2 linked regions of the Metallumcola ferriviriculae genome follow. Each later gene encodes a partner of the first gene's protein in a complex. Links are inferred from orthologs where the notes say so. Each region holds a gene or a part of one and is shown on either strand. Other genes may lie near its edges. The genes, in order: rny and pfkA.

What was found.
Region 2: rny (region 1) and pfkA share a complex: the UniProt entries of both Bacillus subtilis proteins name them as parts of the possible RNA degradosome complex. The link is inferred for Metallumcola ferriviriculae from one-to-one orthologs.

Annotation. Positions count from the first base shown.
Region 1 is NZ_CP121694.1:2,200,021-2,208,295, forward strand. What follows is about bases 3,404-6,220. They hold rny (ribonuclease Y), read left to right. Parts: upstream 3,404-3,951; coding sequence 3,952-5,490; downstream 5,491-6,220. Other genes in these bases: MFMK1_RS11005 (regulatory protein RecX), read left to right, coding at 3,404-3,667; MFMK1_RS11015 (hypothetical protein), read left to right, coding at 5,636-6,160; MFMK1_RS11020 (TIGR00282 family metallophosphoesterase), read left to right, coding at 6,195-6,220. Outside these bases: MFMK1_RS10990 (AAA family ATPase), read left to right, coding at 1-292; MFMK1_RS10995 (metallophosphoesterase family protein), read left to right, coding at 504-1,910; recombinase RecA, read left to right, coding at 2,164-3,201; more of MFMK1_RS11005, read left to right, coding at 3,212-3,403; more of MFMK1_RS11020, read left to right, coding at 6,221-6,971; MFMK1_RS11025 (stage V sporulation protein S), read left to right, coding at 7,102-7,362; MFMK1_RS11030 (dipeptidase), read left to right, coding at 7,489-8,275. UniProt on the Bacillus subtilis protein: Endoribonuclease that initiates mRNA decay. Initiates the decay of all SAM-dependent riboswitches, such as yitJ riboswitch. Involved in processing of the gapA operon mRNA, it cleaves between cggR and gapA.
Region 2 is NZ_CP121694.1:3,267,633-3,275,860, reverse strand. Bases 1-2,770 are described here. They hold pfkA (6-phosphofructokinase), read left to right. Parts: upstream 1-790; coding sequence 791-1,750; downstream 1,751-2,770. Other genes in these bases: pyk (pyruvate kinase), read left to right, coding at 1,766-2,770; MFMK1_RS16165 (putative signal transducing protein), read left to right, coding at 572-772; mtrB (trp RNA-binding attenuation protein MtrB), read left to right, coding at 1-171. Outside these bases: more of pyk, read left to right, coding at 2,771-3,505; MFMK1_RS16150 (oxaloacetate decarboxylase subunit alpha), read left to right, coding at 3,702-5,111; MFMK1_RS16145 (hypothetical protein), read left to right, coding at 5,280-5,627; septum site-determining protein MinC, read right to left, coding at 5,671-6,345; MFMK1_RS16135 (ATP-binding protein), read left to right, coding at 6,588-8,228. UniProt on the Bacillus subtilis protein: Catalyzes the phosphorylation of D-fructose 6-phosphate to fructose 1,6-bisphosphate by ATP, the first committing step of glycolysis.

The sequences.
Region 1 (8,275 bases):
CAGTACCGGTGCTGGAAACGACTATCAACAGGCTGTAAATTTAGTCTACAAAATTATCAGTGTTGGTTTATCTTCCCTCGGCATAGTAGATATGGAGAATGCTGATAAGGGTTCTATTACCAGCGAAATGAACAGCATTCTTAATGAGCAAAATCATGCAGTTAAAGAGATGTTAAATCAATATCACCGACCATTGGTTGCTATATCTCGTCGACTTATGACAGATGAGCATATTTCCGGTCAACAACTACGACAGTATTTGCAGGCAGACCAGGCAAATGCATCTATTTAGGCCATTCAACCAGTAGAAGCCCAACTAGGGCTTCTACTTTTAATCCATCCAATAGCAGTTATTTTTGATTTTTAGCTATTAGGTTATATATTTAATGGTTTTTTTGTGATTGATTAACCTCAAAAGTGTTAAGTTCGATTAATATGCATAGTAAGAACGAATAATGGGTTTTTCACTGGGTGCATACTAATCGTAGATTGAGGTGACGATATTGCAAAGATTGCGATTGATGCATAAAAACCAATGGGCAAATCTGTTTATGGCTTTAGTCGGGGCTATTTTAATAGTTAGTATTTTCGGTCATATGCAGTTTCAGGTGGAGGCTTTACAGTTTAACCTCTCCATGCAAATATTTGACCACGGAGTAACTGAGATAATAATTCCGCCAGTTGGTACAATTAGTGCCAAAACCCACGCCACCCCGTTGCGCTTTACTATCCGATTAGTTAACATTGATATGGGATTATTGCGTCAATTGCTGGATAAATCTCCGGGACAAGAAAAACTTATAGCCAAATTAGAAACAGAATTACTACGTACATTAAGGATATTTATCTTAAGGATATTACTTTTAGCTGCCCTGGGCGGGATGTTTGGAGTTTTTTTACTACGCCGAAAAAGGGCAGCTACATATATCCGTGGCGCTATTACTGGAGTAATACTGATGGGGTTATTGCTGTTTGGCAGTTATAATACATATAATACTGACAGCTTTTTGACACCAAAGTATGAAGGAATATTAAGCGCAGCACCGTGGATGGTAGGGCTGGCTGAGAAGGCATTGGGTAAAATTGATAAACTAGGCGAACAAATGCAAGTAATGGCAAGTAACCTTTATGATTTATTTGAAAAAGTAGATACACTGCAGCCGGTAGGAAGTCAAACAGATACCTTGCGTTTACTGCATATTTCTGACATGCACAATAATCCGGCCGGGTATGATTTTGTTCAACAAATAGTGCGGGACTTTAAGATAGATGCGATTCTTGATACCGGGGACTTATCGGATTTTGGCAGCCCTTTGGAAGCAAAACTGGTTTCGCGATTAGAAGATTTAGATGTTCCGTACATGTTTGTCTCGGGTAATCATGATTCGCCGGCGATTGTTGAAGCTATGAAAAACTTAAAAAATGTTGTTGTTCTAGAAGGAACAACTTACCAGCTGAAAGGTTTGAAAATTTTTGGCTTCGGTGACCCTGCAGCAGTTTCTACCAGCATCACTCCTCCCAATCCTAAACTCGTTGATGAATATGTAGATTCTATCCAGACAAAATTTGAAAAAAATATACCAGTTGATTTAATAATGATACATAATCCCGGTATTGCACGAGAGTTTGCCGGCACGGTACCTGTAATCCTCCACGGGCATGACCACAAATTAAAATTACGGGACATTGACGGAACCCATATAATCGATGCCGGTACCAGTGGTGCCGCCGGTATCAGGGGCTTACAAACCAATAAGGAAGTACCATATTCAGTAGTGCTGCTGCATTTTAAAAAAACTAAAGACGGATATCGACTTATAGCAGCTGATAGTATTAAAGTATTTAATCTACGCAGTGGTTTCCAATTAGAACGCACCCTTTTTAGTGATGTGAACGTGATCGTAAAATAGAAAGCAATAAATTGTGTGTTGTTGCTTAGTAAAGGGTATATTATTTTGGTTAACTAAAGGGGATTGTCCAAGGGGACTAGAATTAATTATTAATAAGAAGAAGCTAATTGCGGGTACCTTTTTGGTCGCTAAATGTCGTGTATAGGTTTGAAATAGAATAAACTTGGATAAATAAGAAATTTAAATTGACAGTGTTTACCAAATGATTTATAATTATAGCGAACAAATGTTCCTTTAGGGAGTGATTATTAAAATGAGTGAGAAACAAAGGGCTTTAGAAATGGCGTTGGGTCAAATCGAAAAACAATTTGGCAAAGGATCAATAATGAAGTTAGGGCAATCCACGGCAAAACTCAACATTGATGTAATTTCGACAGGCTGTTTAGCAATGGATATGGCTTTGGGGGTTGGAGGTGTTCCTAGAGGCAGAATCGTAGAAGTCTATGGGCCTGAATCTTCGGGTAAAACCACTGTGGCGTTACACATAATTGCTGAGGCCCAAAAAAATGGAGGAACCGCGGCATTTATTGATGCAGAGCATGCTCTGGACCCTCTGTATGCAAGAAATTTGGGCGTTGATATTGATAACTTACTAGTATCCCAACCTGATACGGGTGAGCAAGCTTTAGAAATAGCCGAGGCCCTGGTGCGCAGCGGCGCAATTGATGTAATTGTCATTGATTCGGTTGCTGCCCTTGTGCCGCGAGCGGAAATAGAAGGCGAAATGGGCGATGCACATGTGGGATTACAAGCCCGGTTGATGTCTCAGGCTTTGCGAAAGTTGTCCGGTGCCATCAGTAAATCTCATACAACAGCAATTTTTATTAATCAAATTCGTGAAAAAGTAGGGGTAATGTTTGGTAGTCCTGAGACCACTCCAGGTGGCAGGGCATTAAAATTTTATGCCTCGGTAAGACTGGATGTGCGCCGTATTGAAACCCTAAAACAGGGTCAGGAAATGGTTGGCAATCGCACCCGGGCAAAAGTGGTTAAAAATAAAGTAGCCCCTCCCTTTAAACAAGCGGAATTCGATATAATGTATGGTCAAGGCATTTCTCAAGAAGGATGTATTGTGGATATTGGGGTAGAAATGGGCGTTATACAGAAAAGCGGAGCATGGTATTCCTATGGAGACGATCGATTAGGACAAGGCAGGGAAAATGTACGTGAATTCTTAAAAGATAATAAGGACCTTAAAGAGGAATTGGAATCAAAGGTTAGAAAGGCAATTAGTGAAAAATTGGGTTTGCCTGTTGCAGAAGAAAAGGTAGAACAAGCAGAGGCTAACTAAGGGTGTGCCTATGTCCGACAAAGTGATGGCAGCAGCACTGAGGTTACTTAATTTTCGTTGGTATACAGAGTCGGAATTGATTGACAGGCTTAATCGAAAGGGTTTTGAAAGTGACGAGATTAATAATGTAATGACTGAACTTAAGTCTTTGGGTTACGTAGACGACAAACGATTTGTAGATCAATGGGTTTCCCAAAGAAAAAGGTTAAAACCAATGGGGAAGATTCGTATAAAACATGAATTGCAAGCTAAAGGTGTTCAGCGGGAGGTAGTAGATAAAGTGCTTGAAGAAATGCTTCCCCAGATTGAAGAACATGACATTGCACTGTCACTAGCGGACAAGAAACTAAAGAAGAACCCACGAATAGAGTGGCGCAAACTGGCGGCATTTTTAACAAGAAGGGGATTTTCCTGGGAAATAGTATCCCGCGTTGGCAGAGAGCTTGACATAAACAACCAAAAATAATACAATGATTTTGGGAGAAACTAGGTTTAGCCGACTGCCTTAGTGCGGGTTATATATAGATTAAAGTAAACTGGTTTATTGATAGGTGTTTTGTCTATAATTAGTGTTTCAATACTTTAATCTGAATAAGTATGCTTATTTGCATGCATACCCGTTATATGGTATTGGTATGGCCGAGTTTCTAACTCGGCCTTTTTTGTTGGTAAGACTGACTCCCAACGTATTACATGTCTATGTTAATGCATTAGTTATTAAAAATTTTTTGAGAATAGGAGGTGAATGCTATGGATTTAATTCCCATATTGATAGCGATTATACTTGGTCTTATCGGATTCGCAATAGGGTACTTTCTTAGAAAATATTTAGCCGAGGCTAAAATTGCTTCTGCGGAACAGGCAGCAGAAAAAATTATTGGTGAGGCCCAAAAGGAAGCTGAGGCTAAAAAACGGGAGTCCTTACTTGAGGCTAAAGAGGAAGTACACAAACTACGCAGCGAAGTAGAAAAGGAAAACCGTGAACGACGCAGCGAGCTTCAACGCCTGGATCGGCGCCTGGTACAAAAGGAAGAGGCGTTGGATAAAAAGAGTGATAGTCTTGAAAAGAAAGATGAAGGGTTACAGAAAAAACTTGAAGATGCTGATAACCTAAAAATCGAATTAGAGAGTCTTCACCATAAACAGGTAACAGAATTAGAACGGTTATCCGGATTGACTTCCCAAGAGGCAAAAGATATTTTGCTGACGAACGTCCAAGAAGAAATTAAACATGAAAGTGCAATAATGATTAAAGAAATGGAAGATCAGGCCAAGGCAGAAGCGGATAAACGATCTAAAGAAATTGTAACAATGGCTATCCAACGTTGCGCAGCAGACCATGTGGCAGAAACAACTGTATCAGTAGTTACTTTGCCTAACGATGAAATGAAAGGCCGAATCATCGGGCGTGAGGGACGCAATATTAGAACATTGGAGACTCTTACTGGCATAGATTTGATTATTGATGATACTCCGGAAGCTGTTATCCTTTCTGGTTTCGATCCAATTCGCCGCGAGGTTGCTAGAATCGCGCTTGAGAAACTAATATTAGACGGCAGAATTCATCCTGCGCGTATTGAGGAAATGGTTGAAAAAGCGCAAAAAGAAGTTGAACAGCACATTCGCGAAGAAGGTGAACAAGCTACATTTGAAACCGGTATTCACGGTCTTCATCCAGAATTGGTTCGGCTGCTGGGAAGACTTAAGTACCGTACCAGCTATGGACAGAATGTGTTAAAGCATTCCATTGAGGTTGCTCATTTGGCATATATGATGGCCGAAGAGCTGGGTATGGATTCGCAATTGGCTAAGAGAGCAGGTTTGCTTCATGACATTGGTAAAGCTGTTGACCATGAAGTTGAAGGTCCACATGTTAAAATCGGGGCAGATTTGGCGAAGAAATATCGTGAAAGCAGCGATGTGGTGCATATTGTTGGCGCGCACCATGGAGATATTGAAGCTGAAAGTATGGAGGCAGTACTGGTTCAGGCTGCTGACGCTATTTCAGCTGCAAGACCCGGAGCCCGAAGAGAAACTCTTGAATCTTATATTAAGCGACTGGAGACATTAGAAGAGATTGCTAACTCCTTCGAAGGTGTTGAAAAATCTTTTGCTATTCAAGCAGGTCGGGAAATTCGTATTATGGTTAAACCTGAACGGGTGGATGACGCTTCATCGCCACAGGTGGCTAGGGATATCGTAAAACGAATCGAGCAGGATCTTGAGTATCCTGGACAGATTAAAGTAGTGGTAATCCGAGAGACCCGCTCGGTAGATTATGCAAAATAGAGTGAATTTGAATACAACGGTCCTTCGGGACCGTTTTCCATTTCTGCGATAAATATCAGTGGAAAGTTTCATCACCCGATGCAGGAAAAGCGACTATAACTAAAGAACATTACTTAAACAGTATTTGATAGGGCAGGTGAAATTAATGGGGCTGCAGTTTCGTAATGGTGAGGAAGTTTCAGATAGTATAGGCCTTCTTATATCAATCTTAGTACGTTACCCGGAAGTAGGTACTATAAATTTTGACCCAAAACACAATGTATTAAAGTTTACGTTTATTCTTTCCCATAGAGTTACCGAGGACCAGATAGAAGTTTTTTCAAAAGAATTTAAAGAATGCGTCGAAACTTTCAGCCATATTGCTGATACCGTTTTACGGGACAATAGGTTAATCTGCTGGGAACATGATGAGGTTATGCTTATAGAAGTCTATCGTGATGTGGAAAGCCTCAGTCAAGACGAAATCGCCATGCTGATCTCCTTGCTTTACAAACACTTCTTAGGAATATTAGTTGCTGATGAAAATGATTCCTTTTTTGAATATGATTTAGATTATCAGGAAGAGTTAATTAGTAATATTTTGGAAAGTATAGAAATGGGTACGGAACTCCCCGAAGGAAAATTAATTGCGTTTCGTGACGACGGTAAAGTAATGGTATTCAATAAGTAGCCACTATATTGCATGAACACAGGAGGATGTAGTTTTGAATATAATGATGATTGGTGATATTGTTGGGCGCCCTGGAAGGAATATTGTTCGTCAAATTCTTCCTGAACTACGGCGGGATTACGCAATAGACTTGGTAATAGCGAATGGTGAAAATATTGCCGGTGGTATTGGTGTCACCCGAGAGACGGTCGCCGAACTTTACAACTCTGGAGTAGATGTGATTACAACGGGTAATCATGTTTGGGATAAGAAAGATGTATTTAATTTCATCGACCAGGACCAGTACATTGTTAGACCTGCCAATTACCCACCAGAAACGCCCGGAAAAGGTTATACAATTATAACCATTGACAATGTAAACGTCGCTGTAGTCAGCCTGGCCGGCAGGGTTTTCATGGAGCCGTTAGACTGTCCTTTTCGTACAGCAAAAGACAAACTTGATAGTATTCATAATAAGGCAGATGTTTTTATCGTTGATTTTCATGCCGAAGCAACATCAGAAAAACAGGCCTTAGCTTGGTTTTTAGATGGGCGGGTTTCTGCTGTTTGCGGCACCCATACACATGTTCAGACTAATGACGCCCGCATTCTGCCGGGAGGCACAGCCTTTATAAGTGATGTCGGCATGACCGGTCCCTATAATTCGGTATTAGGCGTGGACAAGGATTTGGTAATAAAGAAGTTTACTGGACAGCTCCCAGTAAGGTTTGAGGTTGCCAACGGACCCTGCCAGTTTAATGCGGTAATTGTTGAGGTTGATATTTGTCTTGGTAGAGCAAAAGAGATAGAAACGGTTAATTTTGTCCGATAAAAAATTTTTTGTTTATATTATGAGAATATTTAAAAAAATCTTAATATAAAAAAGGAATTTTTTAGTGTGTGCTAGAATATACAGATAATAGGGGTAATATATCATTGAAACAATCAAGGAGGTCTAATCTATGGAAGTGTTGAAGGTTTCAGCAAAATCGAGTCCAAATTCTGTTGCAGGCGCTTTAGCTGGTGTTTTAAGGGAACACGGCGGCGCTGAATTGCAAGCTATTGGTGCCGGTGCGCTTAATCAAGCAGTTAAAGCGGTAGCTATTGCCCGAGGTTTCGTTGCTCCTAGTGGTGTTGATCTGGTTTGTATCCCCGCATTTACAGATATAATGATTGATGGTGAAGAGAGAACTGCAATTAAATTAATTGTGGGGCCTCGCTAAGTAAAAGTTTTTAAAAGACCTGTTTGTTTACAAAAGACAAGCAGGTCTTTTGTTTTGCTATTTTTTCAGTTTTATGGTTTACTTTTTGCTATGTGCTTGTAATAATACTGTTAAGAAGGTGATATTTTGAATGCATTTATCGTGGATACTCATTGTGATTCTGTCAAATGGCTTGCGCAAGGTGTCAGTTTGAGAAACCATCCAGGTCATTTGGATTTAACCCGCCTTAATTCCGCTGTAAAGCTCCAATTTTTCGCAATGTTTGTTGAAAGCAGTTACAAACCTCAGCGCGCGATGGAGCGCACATTAGAATTAATTGACTTATCTTTGCAGTCAATGGAGCAAAATAAAGATGTCCTTACTATGGTGAATACCCGGGAAGATTTGCAGCAATTGACCACGGCTAAAACCTGCGGTGCCCTGCTGGCAATTGAAGGCGGTGAGGCTATCATAGATACCTATATGGTGCGTCACCTTTTTCGCCTTGGAGTTAGAAGTATCGGTTTGACTTGGAATCAGCGCAACCGACTGGCAGACGGTGTATTAGGCGGTTCCGGCGGCTTGACTCAATTAGGTAAGAAGGTGGTAAAAGAAATGAATGCTTTAGGTATACTGGTAGATGCGGCCCATATGTCACCTAAATCATTCTGGGATGTGTTGCGTACCTCCAGCCAGCCAATAATAGTATCTCATGCCAATTGCCGCGCACTGTGTGATCATGTTCGCAATCTTACAGATCTACAGATAAAGACTTTGGCAGCTCAAGATGGAGTTTTTTGTTTGACATTTGCCCCTGATTTCCTCAAAGAAAATGGCAGTACAATTGACGATCTCCTTGACCATATAGCGTATGCCGCGGATTTAATAGGTCCTGAACATATAGGTATCGGATCTGATTTTGATGGTGTAGATA
Region 2 (8,228 bases), 1.1 Mb from region 1 along the record:
GTTACCCTGATTGGCCTGACCAGAGGGCAAAATACCAAATTTCATCATACTGAGAAATTAGATAAAGGCGAGGTTATGATAGCGCAGTTTACCGAGCATACGTCTGCTATCAAAATTCGCGGTCGGGCTAGGGTTTACACTAAACACGGACAGGTGGAAACCGGGGAATAATTAGTAGTTTTTTAATGTATAGAAAATTATGGGTTGTGGATAATTTCCTATACATGGGGGTTGTTAAGGGGGCTTGCCCCCTTATGTTAAATGCAGGAGGGTCTACCCGCAAGGGGCATGCCAAAACTCTACAGCAACAAGTTGCTAAGAGTTTTGCAACAGCGAAGCGACCTAGGGCGAGTGGCGTCACGAATAAGTGACGCCAAGGTACGAGCGCCGCCGAGTCGGTGAGGCGGCCGGGTGCGCAGCACCCAGGGGTTCCCTGGGTAAGAATATAGAGAGACTTGGCAACTTGTTGCCTAGTCGATCTTAATGCCCTTGGGTGCAAAAGCATTACCTTTAAGTGCCGGAAGGCATTAAATGCTTTTGTTCTGGTTTTAAGCAATCGAGGAGGCTTTTTATGTGGACCGTTGTCTATATTGCAACTAACTCTATTACCGCAGAAAAAATCCGCGATAAACTGTCCCAAGAAGGGGTGCTGGTAACTTTACGGGCAGTTGGTGCCTCGCCGCTTGGCGAATCAAGGTCGGTAGAGGTTTTAGTGCCTGAAGGTGAAATTGAAGAAGCCCATGAAATTATCAGTGAGACCATTGGTAAATGACGGAAGGAGTGCAAATCTTTGAACAACATTGCAGTTCTAACCAGCGGGGGTGATGCCCCGGGAATGAATGCGGCAATTAGGGCAGTTGTACGTTCGGGCATTTACCAGGACTTAAATGTTTTTGGAATTATGCAGGGATATACTGGACTGATAGAGGATAAATTCCAGCACTTAAAGGTCAGTTCGGTGGCAGATATCATCCACAGGGGGGGAACGAAGCTATTAACCTCACGCAGTGAAGAATTTCGGACAGAAGCAGGAAGAAAAAAGGCCCTGGCAAATCTTCGTAAGCATAATATTGACGGCATAGTGGTTATCGGTGGTGACGGCTCTTTTGCCGGTGCATCTAAATTGGCAAAACTGGGTATGCCTGTAATAGGAGTGCCTGGTACTATTGATAACGACATTCCTTTTACTGAAGCAACCATTGGTTTTGATACTGCAGTCAACACGGTGATAGATGCCATCAACAAAATAAGGGATACTGCCACATCGCATCAACGGGTGTGGCTGGTAGAAGTTATGGGCAGGTCATCCGGGCATATAGCGTTGGAAGCAGGGCTCGCCGGCGGTGCCGAGACGGTGTTGATACCCGAAGTACCTAAGGATCTTGAAACAGTTATCTCCAAGATTAAAAAGGGAAGGCGCAGAGGAAAACTGCACAATATCATTGTTGTTGCTGAGGGTGTCGGTAGTGCGATGGATATCAGTAAGGATATTGAGAGTATCAGCGGTCTTCAGACAAAGGTAACAATTCTTGGGCATATCCAGCGGGGGGGCACACCTACGGCCTTTGATAGGGTGTTAGCAAGCCGAATGGGTGCGGAGGCTGTAAAACTTTTGCTTGAAGGAAAAAGTAACCGGATGGTTGGTATAGCTAACAGAGCAATTCAAAACGTCGATATTACTGAAGCTTTGGCTAGTAAAAAAGAGATTGATTTGGAGATGTACCAACTTGCAGGAGTATTATCAATTTAGCTCGGGAGGAAAAAAATGCGACATACCAAAATAGTAGCGACCATTGGCCCCGCTAGTGACAAGGAAGCAATTCTAAAAGATTTAATGAAAGCCGGGCTGAATGTTGCGCGGCTTAACTTTTCTCATGGTACCCACGAAGAACATGGGCAGCGGGTATCCCTTATCCGAGAGATTGCTGGTCAGTTGGAGCAGAGCGTTGCCCTGATGCTGGATACGAAGGGTCCGGAAATACGTATCGGCAAAGTGCCCAATGATAAGATGGAACTGGAAGAAGGACAGGAAATTGTCTTGGCCTCTGGTAACAGTGAAGGAATCCCTGTGACCTACAAAAACCTTGCTAGGGACGTTTCCCAGGGAGATAAGATACTGTTGGATGATGGCCTTATTGGTTTGGAAGTGCTCCACACTGAGGCCGATACTGTCAGCTGCAAAGTACTTAACGACGGCACTTTAAAAAGTAATAAGGGTGTTAATGTTCCAGGGGTATTACTGGAACTTCCGGCAATAACGGATAAGGATGTTGAGGACATCAACTTTGCTATAGAGCATCGGCTTGATTTTATTGCAGCTTCTTTTGTCCGGCGTGCTGCCGATGTTCTCGAAATCCGCCGGATTCTGGAGTCTAAGAAAGCCGACATACATATAATCGCGAAGATAGAAACCCAAGCGGCAGTGAATAATATTGAAGCGATTTTAAAGGTATCAGACGGAATAATGGTAGCGCGAGGGGATTTAGGAGTAGAAATCCCTGCTGAAGAAGTACCTTTAGTTCAAAAAGAAATTATTCGTAAGTGTAATTTGGTTGGTAAACCGGTCATCACCGCTACCCAGATGTTGGACTCCATGATCAGCCATCCCCGGCCGACTAGGGCCGAAGCCAGCGATGTGGCTAACGCTATCTTGGATGGTACTGATGCTATTATGCTTTCTGGGGAAACAGCCGCCGGTGAGTATCCTGTGGAGGCGGTGTCCACCATGCATAGAATAGCTCAGCGGGCTGAGCAGGCCATCAAGTTTAAGCAGAACCTCCAGGAAAGCCAAGTGGACAGTACCCGTTCCGTTACAGAGGCTATCAGTCATGCCAGTTGTACCATATCGTTTGATTTGGGAACGGCGGCGATTATCACTCCCACTGAATCCGGATCAACGCCGCGAATGGTGGCAAAGTACCGTCCTAAGGCTCCCATTATAGCTGCAAGCCCGCATAGCGATGTGTTGCGGAAACTTTCTTTGGTTTGGGGTGTTACTGGACAGGAAGTCCCGGCGTCCGATGGTACCGACGACATGATCAATGGCGCTGTTACTGCCGCCCTGGGTAAAAACTTAATTCAATGCGGTGATATGGTGGTTATCACTGCCGGCCTGCCGGTGGGCGTATCCGGCACCACAAACCTATTGAAGGTTCATATAGTGGGTGAAATTATTGCCCAAGGTACAGGTATCGGGGAAACTGTGATAACGGGCACGGTGAAAATAGCTGCTTCCGAAGAACAGGCAATGGCAGATGTAAAAGAAGGGGATATTTTGGTTGCAGTAGGTACCTATGGAGATTTAGTACCCGCGATGAAGAAGGCAGCAGCAGTTATAACCGAAGAAGGGGGCTTAACTTCACATGCGGCCATTGTGGGCTTAAGTCTTCAACTACCGGTAGTTGTTGGAGTGGAACAGGCCACTACTTTGCTGCAGAACGGCGATACTATCACTGTTGATGGCCGACAGGGAATAATTTATCGCGGTTTAACTAAGGTTCTTTAACTAAGTTTAGTGACATTGCCAAGCAAAGAAGCTTGCTAGAATGTAGTGAATATTGTATTCAATTTCTAATAGGCAGGAATGGGCGGGGCGTTATTGAATATATATAGCTTATTACCCGGGACTATTGGCTTAAGCTAATTCTTGAGTAATCAACGATGATAATGTTGCTGCACTTATTTTATTTGGAGGTGACGCTATGTCAGGTAAACCCGTGGGAATTACAGACACCACTTTTCGGGATGCACACCAGTCTCTGTTGGCTACGAGGATGAAAATTGACCATATGCTGCCCATTGCAGAGAAGATGGATAAAGTTGGTTTTTACTCTATGGAAGTTTGGGGCGGGGCAACATTTGACAGTTGTATGCGCTTTCTCAATGAAGATCCGTGGGAGCGGTTACGTAAACTAAGAGAAGTATTGAAGAATACCAAGCTGCAAATGCTGCTTCGGGGTCAGAATCTGGTGGGCTATCGTCATTATGCCGACGATGTAGTGGAGGCCTTTATTACCAAGGCTAAGGAGAACGGCATAGACATTTTCCGCATCTTCGATGCGTTAAATGATGTTCGCAACATGGCTAAAGCGATGGAGGTGGCCAAAAGCGTTGGCGGCCATGTCCAGGCAACAATTTCCTACACCACCAGTCCCGTACATAACATCGACCATTACGTGGAAAAATCATTGGAGCTGCAGAAGCTGGGTGCGGATTCCCTTTGTATTAAGGATATGGCCGGCATTCTTACGCCGATACATGGCTACGACTTGGTTAAAAGGCTCAAACAGGAGTTAGAAATACCTATTCAGCTGCACTGTCATTATACTAGTGGTATGGCATCCATGACCTATCTCAAGGCCATAGAAGCCGGTGTGGACGTTATTGATACGGCCATCTCTTCTTTATCTATGGGCACTTCCCAACCGGCGACGGAGCCAATGATCGCGACACTGCAGGGGACTGAGTGGGATACAGGACTAGACCTTGACCTATTATCTGAAATTGCTGAGTACTTTAAGGGTATCCGCGGCGAATATAAAGCGTTTGATTTGGCTGGTAATACGGTAGATGCCAATGTGCTTCTTTACCAAATTCCCGGGGGTATGTTATCAAATTTCTATTCTCAGTTATCACAACAGAATTCACTGGATAAGCTGCCTGATGTTTTGGCAGAGGTACCACGGGTAAGGAAGGATTTTGGGTACCCGCCGTTGGTGACTCCATCTAGCCAGATTGTCGGGTCCCAGGCGGTATTCAATATTTTGGCAGGGGAACGCTACAAAATGGTTACCAATGAAGTAAAAAATTACATGCGCGGTTTATATGGACGCCCGCCTGCGGAAGTTGACCCGGAAATACGGAAAAAAATTATCGGCGATGAACAGCCCATAGAAGGTCGTCCAGCAGACTTGTTGGAACCCCAGCTGCCGGCCGCAAAGAAAGAAATTGCTCAGTACATGGAAAAGGAAGAGGACATAATTTCCTACGCTATTTTTCCCCAAGTGGCGGAAAGATTCCTGGAGGAAAGAATGTCTAAAAAGACCAAGGTGGATTTTCGTATTGCCCAGGAAGGGCCGGAAAATGGACAATCACCGTATCATCCGGTGTAAGTAAAAGGGCTGGCGGTTACTACCGCCGGCTTTTTACGTATATATGGCGGAACTTATGGATTGCGGATAATCTCCTAAACAGAGGGGTGTGCCCCTTCGGTTGCGAGGTACTCAGTCGGCTGAAGCTTTAGGCGGTGGAGCATTTAGACAGGTAGGGGAGGGACCGATATGTTGGAGCTTTTGGAAGAGTTATTGCCAAATTTCAAACAGGAATTTAACCGGCGGGTGACCATGCAGGAACTAACGAGACTTTCGATTCAGCTTTCACCGAAAACGGCAATAGTAATATCTAACCAGTGGATGTACGTAATTCAAAAGAAATGGCTTTCATTAAAATGTAAAAGTTTTAATCCCCATGAAATAGGTGTGGTGGATTATCGCGACGGTAAGTTAATTATCGAATTAAGCAATGGCCGCCGTGAGATATTAAATGTAGCAGATGAAAAAATCGGCGTAATTACATTCGGGTTGGAAAAGATAAACGAGCACCTTGCCGGTGCCCGTCGCTCTCGGTAAACAAATATTTAAATTCTACGTTTTCTAAGGATGCTTCCGAAAGCTATCTTCTTTTATTGGGGTTATATTTTTCAATTATAATACCTTCTTCTTCGCTGGCGAAAGCCAGTTCTGGGAATGGCCGTTCAATGAGACTTTCCGGTGAACGGGCAATTTTATCCGCGATGCGCAGTTGACTGGGATGGAGTTTATAAGCTGCTATAACAGCGTCCATATCCCCTGCACAGCCGGCATGAGCCGTACCCCTCAGTGCTCCCAACACGAGGATGTTGCCGGTTGCTTTGATTTCAGCTCCTGGGTTTAAATCGCCAAGCAGGACTACATTGCCGTCATGAGTTACTTTACCGCCGGAGCGGATGTTTTTATGCAGCAACAGTGTATCCCCCATTGGCCCGGTGGTAGGTTTTGCCTTAATCGGGGCCGGTTTTCTGCGCATTTTATGTTTTTTTACGGGTTTTGGCGGTTCAATAGGGGTATCCGCCAGGACGAGCCCATAATGTTTACATAGGGTGTGCAGTTGCTTCGTCGTATCCTCGTTGGTCGGTGGAATACAATGCAAGGAATACATAGCGCCGCTAAAAAAGCCGTTGGCTTCCTGCAGTCTCTTCTCAAGTGTGGCGGTTAGGCTTCCCTCGGCGACCTGGCCGTTACAATAGATTAACAAACCATGTTTGGTCCCTTTTATATTAATGCATTCATGTAATGCCTCATTTTGCAAGTTTGATCACTCCTTATCCCTGCCTACCAAAAAATTCGAGCTTTAATGACTAATTCCTGCTCCAAAACAAATTGTTTTGACGATAGTACCAGGTTTTTCCGAGAAGTTATTATAAATTTCTCCATTCGACCTAAATCGCCAATTAATCTCAAAAACACTGATAATTCTCCGAAGGAAAAGGTCAGCAATTGTGGAATGAAACCTTGGTAATGTTTTAGTTGGTGGAGAGGGTGACTGGGTTCTTGGAAAACAGTATAGAGAGTAGCTTAACTACCATGCATAAAACTGTAATAGTTATTAATCTCTTTTTCGTTAGTTATTCCCTATGGATTGTCGGCGCAGGGCAATCCATAGGGAATTTGTTAATGGTAAGTTTGTTTTTTTTATTTGGTGTTTATTTGAGTACCTATACACTGATGAATAAAAATAGAATGATTTATTTTTGGGATGTTCTCTGTCTCCTTTCAAGCTTTGCGGCCTTGAACATTGTTACATATACCACCGGAGGCTATTATAGCACATATCACTTCCTATATCTGATGCCCGTGGTTATTTTCATTTTTGACGGTAAGATTAGCTTAGCTAAGGCTTTTGTCAATCTGACTACCGCTGCCATGGCTTTGTGTTGGTTAGTGCAGATGCATATGGTGAAGCATTCTTTTGTGATAGATGATAACTTCCTGTATCTACTTGGTGTTATAGTGCTGATGCGTTTTGAGTTTCGTATACTGAGCCGTTTGACTGAAACGGTAGAACAAAAGATACTGCAGATGGAAGGAGATGTAAAGATAGACCATCAGACTTGCTTGTGGCGCTACAGTGAATTTGAGAAGCTCTTGAAGGGTAAAGTCTTACAATGGAAAACGGAAGGCATTCCTTTCCAGTTAGTAATCATTGACTTGGGTAATTTGCAGTACCATAATAGCAAGTATGGCTTTAAGACAGGGGATAAGATAATTAGCGGCATGGCTGAGGCATTACGTAACGCCTTGCCTTCAGGAGACGAGGCATTCCGCTATTCAGGGGATCAGTTTGCGGTTTTTTCCGGAGCTGATAAAGGTACGGTGGAAGAATTTATCAACGGCTTACAAGCCGATGCCCGCCGAGTAGCGGCTAAGCTGGACATTGATAGATTAAACCTGTTGGTTGGCTGTGCCAATTGTCCTGAAGATGCATGCGCCGAAGATGATATATTGGAACACGCGATGAACCGTCTGGAAGATGCAAAAGCACTTGTCAAGCGGGAAAAAATAGAACGGCAGAAACGAGCAGAAAAGATGGCTTTGGTGGGGCATCTCGCGGCCGGGCTGGCCCATGAACTACGTAATCCTTTAACTTCGGTAAAGGGCTTTTGTCAGCTGGCGAAGGAAGCCACAGGGGAACCTACCGTCAAAGGGTATCTGGACTTTGCCAATGACGATGTAGAACGGTTAATTAAATTGATTAACGATTTCCTATTATTAACCAAACCTTCTGCTCCACATTTACAACCCCTTGATATTATTGACCTGCTGCAGGAAATTATCGACTTTTTGGAAAGCCAGGCAAGACTTTATGAGGTTTCCGTAGTTATGCAAATTCCCAGTTGCTTTCCTTTAGTGATGGGTGATAAGGAGCAGTTACGGCAGGCTATAGTTAATGTAATGGTAAATGCATTTGAAGCTATCTCCGAAAATGGGCAGTTGAATGTGCGTCTTTATTCCTTGGCGGACCGAATAGCGATTGCCTTTGAAGATAACGGCATGGGAATAACCAAGCAGGATATTAGCCATATTCTTAATCCCTTTTTTACTACAAAGGAAGAGGGGACAGGGTTGGGTCTTGCCATTACCCAGCACATTGTTGCCAGCCATGGCGGGGATATAGTGGTACGCAGTGAGGAA